Linked DNA regions of Alicycliphilus denitrificans K601. The protein of the gene in region 1 binds, or shares a complex with, the protein of each later gene. Links are inferred from orthologs where the notes say so. Each region holds a gene or a part of one and is shown on either strand. Other genes may lie near its edges.

The links.
Region 2: the proteins of ALIDE2_RS08280 (region 1) and hfq are in contact, whole or in part, in a crystal structure (PDB 3VU3), measured with the Escherichia coli proteins. The link is inferred for Alicycliphilus denitrificans K601 from one-to-one orthologs.

Annotation. Positions count from the first base shown.
Region 1 is NC_015422.1:1,748,181-1,751,431, reverse strand. What follows is about bases 3-2,936. They hold ALIDE2_RS08280 (catalase), read right to left. Parts: upstream 2,232-2,936; coding sequence 774-2,231; downstream 3-773. Other genes in these bases: ahpF (alkyl hydroperoxide reductase subunit F), read right to left, coding at 2,300-2,936; ALIDE2_RS08285 (hypothetical protein), read right to left, coding at 341-718; ALIDE2_RS08290 (TolC family protein), read right to left, coding at 3-159. In the rest of the region: more of ALIDE2_RS08290, read right to left, coding at 1-2; more of ahpF, read right to left, coding at 2,937-3,251.
Region 2 is NC_015422.1:1,491,432-1,494,501, reverse strand. The notes cover bases 151-2,903. They hold hfq (RNA chaperone Hfq), read right to left. Parts: upstream 1,775-2,903; coding sequence 1,526-1,774; downstream 151-1,525. Other genes in these bases: der (ribosome biogenesis GTPase Der), read right to left, coding at 1,852-2,903; hflX (GTPase HflX), read right to left, coding at 283-1,461; hflK (FtsH protease activity modulator HflK), read right to left, coding at 151-230. Also shown: more of hflK, read right to left, coding at 1-150; more of der, read right to left, coding at 2,904-3,070. UniProt on the Escherichia coli protein: RNA chaperone that binds small regulatory RNA (sRNAs) and mRNAs to facilitate mRNA translational regulation in response to envelope stress, environmental stress and changes in metabolite concentrations.

The DNA.
Region 1 (3,251 bases):
CGCCTCGGGCTGGCTCCGCCAGGCCCGCTCAAACAGGGCCTGCAGCGGGGAGACGGCCGGGGTTGCCTGGGCGGCGGCGGACGCCGCCGCCAGCCCCCAGGCCAAGGTTAGTGCGAGGGCCCGCAAGCGGGCCCGGGAAATCTTCCAGACAAATGGCATCCGATATTTCTCCATTGGCATGGCCATGGGTGAAAAATCGGCAAGGCATTGCAGGCGCTGCGGCCAAGCCGCGGCTGCGTCGATGAAAGCCAGTCCCCTCGATCACCGGAGCGGGCGGACTGCACCGCGCCGGATTCCAGTGTTTCAGTGGACCAGGGGCTGCCCCGCCCCGCCTTGCCGCTCAGGCAAGGCCCGGCCAGTTGGGGCGTTCGGGGCGCGCTGGCGCGGGAGCACGCAGCAGCGGCAATACGAAGGGCGCGGGGCGCATGGCGCCCAGGCGCAGCGCGGTGGCAGCGGGCTCGGCATACAGGGCGCTGCCCACGCCGTGACAGACGTGGCAGTCCATGTCCACGCCGCCCGTGCGCACGCTGGTGCCGTCATGGCCATGCGCGCATCCGCCGGATGCGGCTGCGGCGTGGCCGTCGTGGACCAGGTGCTGGTGGTGCCCGAAATGCGCGGCCGCGGGTGCCGTCTCATGCCCGCAATAGCTGGCCGCCGCCGCCCAGATGGACTGCAGCGGCAGGCAAGCCAGTATCAGGATGAGCAGCAGGTGGCGCATGGAAGACTCGCATTTTAAATCCGGATCGCGCGCGCTCCATGGGCGGCGGGCGTCGTCAGCCCGCGTACTCGCTCTCGGGGATGCCCAGGGCCTTGGCCACGCCCGCGCCATAGGCCGGGTCGGCCTTCAGGCAGTTGCGGATGTGGCGCAGCTGCACCTCGCGCGTGGCGCCGCCGATGGAGGCGGCCGTGTTATCGAACAGCGCCTGCCGCTGGGCCGGGTTCATCAGGCGGAACAGCGCTCCGGGTTGCGAGTAGTAGTCGCTGTCCTCGCGGTGGTTCCAGTGGTCGGCCGAGCCCTCCACCGACAGCGGCGGCTCGCGGAAGTCCGGCTGCTCGGCCCATTCGCCGTAGCTGTTGGGCTCGTAGCCGCGGGTGCTGCCGAAGTTGCCGTCCACGCGCATGGCGCCGTCGCGGTGGTAGTGGTGCGCGGGGCAGCGCGGCGCGTTGACCGGGATCTGGTAGTGGTTCACGCCCAGGCGGTAGCGCTGCGCGTCGCCGTAGGAGAACAGCCGCGCCTGCAGCATCTTGTCGGGCGAGAAGCCGATGCCGGGCACCACGCTGGCCGGGTTGAAGGCCGCTTGCTCGACCTCGGCGAAGAAGTTCTCCGGGTTGCGGTTGAGCTCCATCACGCCGACCTCGATCAGCGGATAGTCGCCATGCGGCCAGACCTTGGTCAGATCGAACGGGTTGTAGGGCACCCTGGAGGCGTCCTTCTCGGGCATGACCTGGATCATGAACTTCCAGCGCGGGAAGTCGCCGGCTTCGATGGCGTCGTACAGGTCACGCTGGTGGCTTTCCCGGTCCTTGCCGATCAGGGCCTCGGCCTCGGCGCCGGTCAGGTTGCGGATGCCCTGCTGACACTTGAAGTGGAACTTGACCCAGAAACGCTCGTTGGCCGCGTTGATGAAGCTGAAGGTGTGCGAGCCGAAGCCGTGCATGGTGCGGTAGCTCGCGGGGATGCCACGCTCGGACATGACGATGGTGACCTGGTGCAGCGCCTCGGGCAGCGAGGTCCAGAAGTCCCAGTTGTTCTGCGCGCTGCGCATGTTGGTGCGCGGGTCGCGCTTGACGGCGTGGTTCAGGTCCGGGAACTTGAGCGGGTCGCGCAGGAAGAACACCGGCGTATTGTTGCCCACCATGTCCCAGTTGCCCTGCTCGGTGTAGAACTTGACCGCGAAGCCGCGGATGTCGCGCTCGGCATCGGCCGCGCCGCGCTCGCCCGCGACGGTGGTGAAGCGCGCGAACAGCTCGGTCTTCTTGCCGACCTCGGAGAAGATCCTGGCCTTGGTGTACTTGGTGATGTCGTTGGTGACGGTGAACGTGCCGTAGGCGCCGCTGCCCTTGGCGTGCATGCGCCGCTCAGGGATGACCTCGCGGTCGAAGTGCGCGAGCTTCTCCAGCAGCCAGACGTCCTGCAGCAGGACGGGGCCGCGCGGGCCGGCCGTCATCGTGTTCTGGTTGTCGACCACGGGGCAGCCGAAGGCGGTGGTGAGCTTTTGCTTGTCGGTCATGGTGCATCTCCTGGTGGGGGAAGGAAGAAATGGGCCGGGCCCGCGGGGTGCGGTTCCGGCCCGCGGCGTCATTGCGGTACGCTGGTGCGGATCAAGTGGTCGAAGGCGCTCAAGGCGGCGGTGGCGCCCGCTCCCGCGGCGATGACGATCTGCTTGTACGGAACCGTTGTGCAGTCACCCGCGGCGAACACGCCGGGCACACTGGTCTGGCCCTTGGCGTCGATGACGATCTCGCCGAACTTGGACAGCTCCACCGTTCCCATGAGCCAGTCGGTGTTGGGCAGCAGGCCGATCTGCACGAAGATGCCTTCGAGCTCCACGCGCTTTTCCTCGCCCGTAGCCCGGTCCTTGTAGGCCAGCGCGTTGACCTTGCTGCCGTCGCCCAGCACCTCGGTGGTCTGGGCATTGAGCACCACGTCCACATTGGGCAGGCTGGCGAGCTTCTTCTGCAGCACGGCGTCGGCCTTGAGCTGGGGCATGAACTCGAACACCGTGACATGCGCCACCACGCCGGCCAGGTCGATGGCCGCCTCGACGCCCGAGTTGCCGCCGCCGATCACTGCCACGCGCTTGCCCTTGTAGAGCGGGCCGTCGCAGTGCGGGCAATAGGCCACGCCCTTGGTGCGGTACTGCTCCTCGCCGGGCACGTTCATGTTGCGCCAGCGCGCGCCGGTCGAGAGGATGACGGTTTTGCTCTTCAGCACGGCGCCGTTGTCCATCTCCACCTCGATCAGGCCACCGCTCTGGCTGGCGGGCCTGAGCGCCTTGGCGCGCTGCAGGTTCATCACGTCCACGTCGTACGCGTTCACGTGCTGCTGCAGCGCGGCAGCGAACTGCGGGCCCTCGGTGCGGGGGATGGAGATGTAGTTCTCGATGTCCAGCGTGTCGTTGACCTGGCCACCGAAGCGCTCGGCCGCCACGCCGGTGCGGATGCCCTTGCGCGCTGCGTACACGGCCGCCGCGGCGCCGGCTGGGCCGCCGCCGACGATGAGTACGTCGAACGCTTCCTTGGCCGAGAGC
Region 2 (3,070 bases), 260 kb from region 1 along the record:
TTCAGGTCCTGCCAGAGTTCGTCGAGATCGGGCGGCTGGCCCGCGGAGTTCTGCCCACGCCCCCGGCCACCACCCTGTGGCTGGTCCGTGGAAGGGCGCTCCGGCTCCGGGCGTTGCCCCCCCTCGCCCTTGTCGTCCCCACGGCCCCAGCGCGGGTCGTTGAGGTTGAACATCCCCCGGATGCGCTCGGGCAGCAATGCCCAGCGGGAGGCGCGATTATGAAGGTTCATGCGCAAGTTCTCTTGTTCTCTGTACACCTGTAACGTCCGGCATTGTGCCCAATCAGCCCGGAGGGCCCGGTAATTCAGCAGTCTCGCCAGGGGTCATGTCGCGCGCCGCGGCCTCCTGGACCATGTGGGCCAGCAGTTCGCGCAGTGCCGGGATTCCCTCACCCTGGCGGGCGCTCACGAAGATGCGCGGCACCTGGCGCCCGTCGAGCTCATACATGTCCTGCAGCCGCGCGGGCCTGGTCTCGGCGGGCATGGCATCGAACTTGTTGAACACGAGCAGCTGCGGAATCTCCGCCGCGCCGATCTCAGCCAGCACCAGTTGCACCTGCGCGATCTGCTCGGGATAGCCGGGGTTGGCCGCATCCACCACATGCAGCAGCAGATCGGCATCGACAGCCTCCTGCAGCGTGGCCTGGAAGGCGTCCACCAGGCCATGGGGCAGATCGCGGATGAAGCCCACCGTGTCGGACAGGGACACCGATCCGACGGCCTCGCCCAGGTAGAGCTGGCGCGTCGTGGTGTCGAGCGTGGCGAACAGCTGGTCGGCGGCATACGCCCGGGCCTTCACCAGGGCGTTGAACAGCGTGGACTTGCCGGCATTGGTATAGCCGACCAGCGATATGTTGAACGTGTCGCGCCGCTCACGCTGGCGGCGCTGCGTGGCCCGCTGGCGCTTGACCTTGACGAGCCGCTCGCGCGTGCGCTTGATGGCCTCGCCGATCATGCGGCGGTCGAGCTCGATCTGCGTCTCGCCCGGGCCGCCACGCGTGCCGATACCGCCGCGCTGGCGCTCCAGGTGTGACCAGCGCCGCACCAGCCGCGTGCTCAGGTACTGCAGCCGCGCCAGCTCCACCTGCAGCTTGCCTTCGTGGCTGCGGGCGCGCTGGGCAAAGATCTCCAGGATGAGCAGCGTCCGGTCGTTGACCGGCATCTGCAGATGGCGCTCAAGATTGCGCTGCTGCGCCGGGCTCAGGGCCTGGTCGAACAGCACCTCCTTGGCGCCATGCATTTGCGCCAGGGTCTGGATCTCGCCGGCCTTGCCGCTGCCCACGAACAGGGCGGCGTCGGGCGCCTTGCGCTTGCACGTCAGGCGCGCCACCGGCTTCAGGCCCGCCGTCTGGGCCAGCAGCCCCAGCTCCTGCAATTCGGCGTCGAAATGGGGAAGACCGAAATCCACGCCGACCAGGAGGACCGGCGTGAAATCGGTGTCGGATGATGGGTTGGAACTCAAGGCTGGCAGGCCCTTGCATGCGAAGCGCTTGCGCCCCGGCGCAGCCCCTGGCTGCGGTGTGGGTTTACTGGTTGTCCCCTTCGGCGGCTTCCGCCGTCGAGAAGTTGACGGCGCGGCCCGGAACGATCGTGGAGATGGCGTGCTTGTAGACCATCTGCGTCACCGTGTTGCGCAGCAGCACCACGTATTGATCGAAGGATTCGATCTGCCCCTGCAGCTTGATGCCGTTCACCAGATAGATGGACACCGGCACATGCTCGCGACGCAGCGCGTTCAGGAAGGGATCTTGAAGAAGCTGGCCTTTATTGCTCACGATATTCTCCGTGTTCAAGAATGTTGTTGTAAACCGGCACCTTACCACAGTCATGGTGCCGTACGCGGTTCAGGGGATCAGGATTCGTGCTTGTCGGCGTACGGGTTGCTGGAGCTCTTGAGCTCGATGCGCAGCGGCGTCCCGATAAGGTCGAACTCCTTGCGGAAGCGTCCTTCGAGAAAGCGCTTGTAGGCGTCCGTGACATGCTCCAGGGAGTTTCCGTGGATCACGATCACCGGAGGATTCATACCGCCCTGGTGCGCATAGCGCAGCTTGGGGCGGAACATGCCGGAGCGCTTGGGGCTCTGGAACTGCACGGCCTCCTGCAGCAGCCGGGTCAGCACCGGCGTGGGCATCTTGCGGTTGGCGGACTTGTAGGCCTGCACGATGGAGGCCCACAGCGGCCCTATGCCCTGGCGCTTCATGGCCGAGATGAAATGCAGCGGAGCGAACTTGAGGAAGGACAGGCGCGTCTCTATGGAGCGTTCGAGCTGCTGGCGGCCATAGTCGTCCACCGCATCCCATTTGTTCACGGCGATGACCACGGCGCGGCCGCTCTCCAGGATGTAGCCCGCGATGTGCGCGTCCTGGTCCGTCACGCCCTGGGTCGCATCGAGCAGCAGCAGCACCACGTTGGCCGACTCGATGGCCTGCAGGGTCTTGACGACGGAGAACTTCTCTATCGCCTCGAACACCTTGCCCTTGCGGCGCAGGCCCGCGGTGTCGATCAGCTCGAACTTCTGGCCATTGCGCTCGAAGGGCACCGAGATGGCGTCGCGCGTGGTGCCCGGCATGTCGAAGGCCACCAGGCGTTCTTCGCCGAGCCAGGTGTTGATCAGCGTGGACTTGCCCACGTTGGGGCGCCCCGCCACGGCAAGGCGTATGACGTTGGCCTCGGCGACGACGTCGCCCTCGCCCGCCTCGGGCAGGGCCAGGGACTTGAGCGCCAGTTCCACCAGGCTGCGCACGCCCTGGCCATGCGCGGCCGAGACGGGGTGCACCTCGCCCAGGCCCAGTTCGTAGAACTCGGCCAGGTGGGCGCTGTCCTGCATGCCCTCGGCCTTGTTGCCGGCCAGCACGCAGGGCTTGCCCAGGCGGCGCAGGTACTTGGCGATGTCGTGGTCCTGCGCCGAGAGGCCACCGCGCACGTCCACAACGAAGATCACCACGTCGGCCTCGGCCACCGCCTGCTGGGTCTGCTTGGCCATCTCGCGGTAGATGCCGCTGGATGCGTCGGGCTCGAAGCCTCCCGTGTCGATGACGATGAATTCGTGCTTGCCCTGGCGGCCGTTGCCG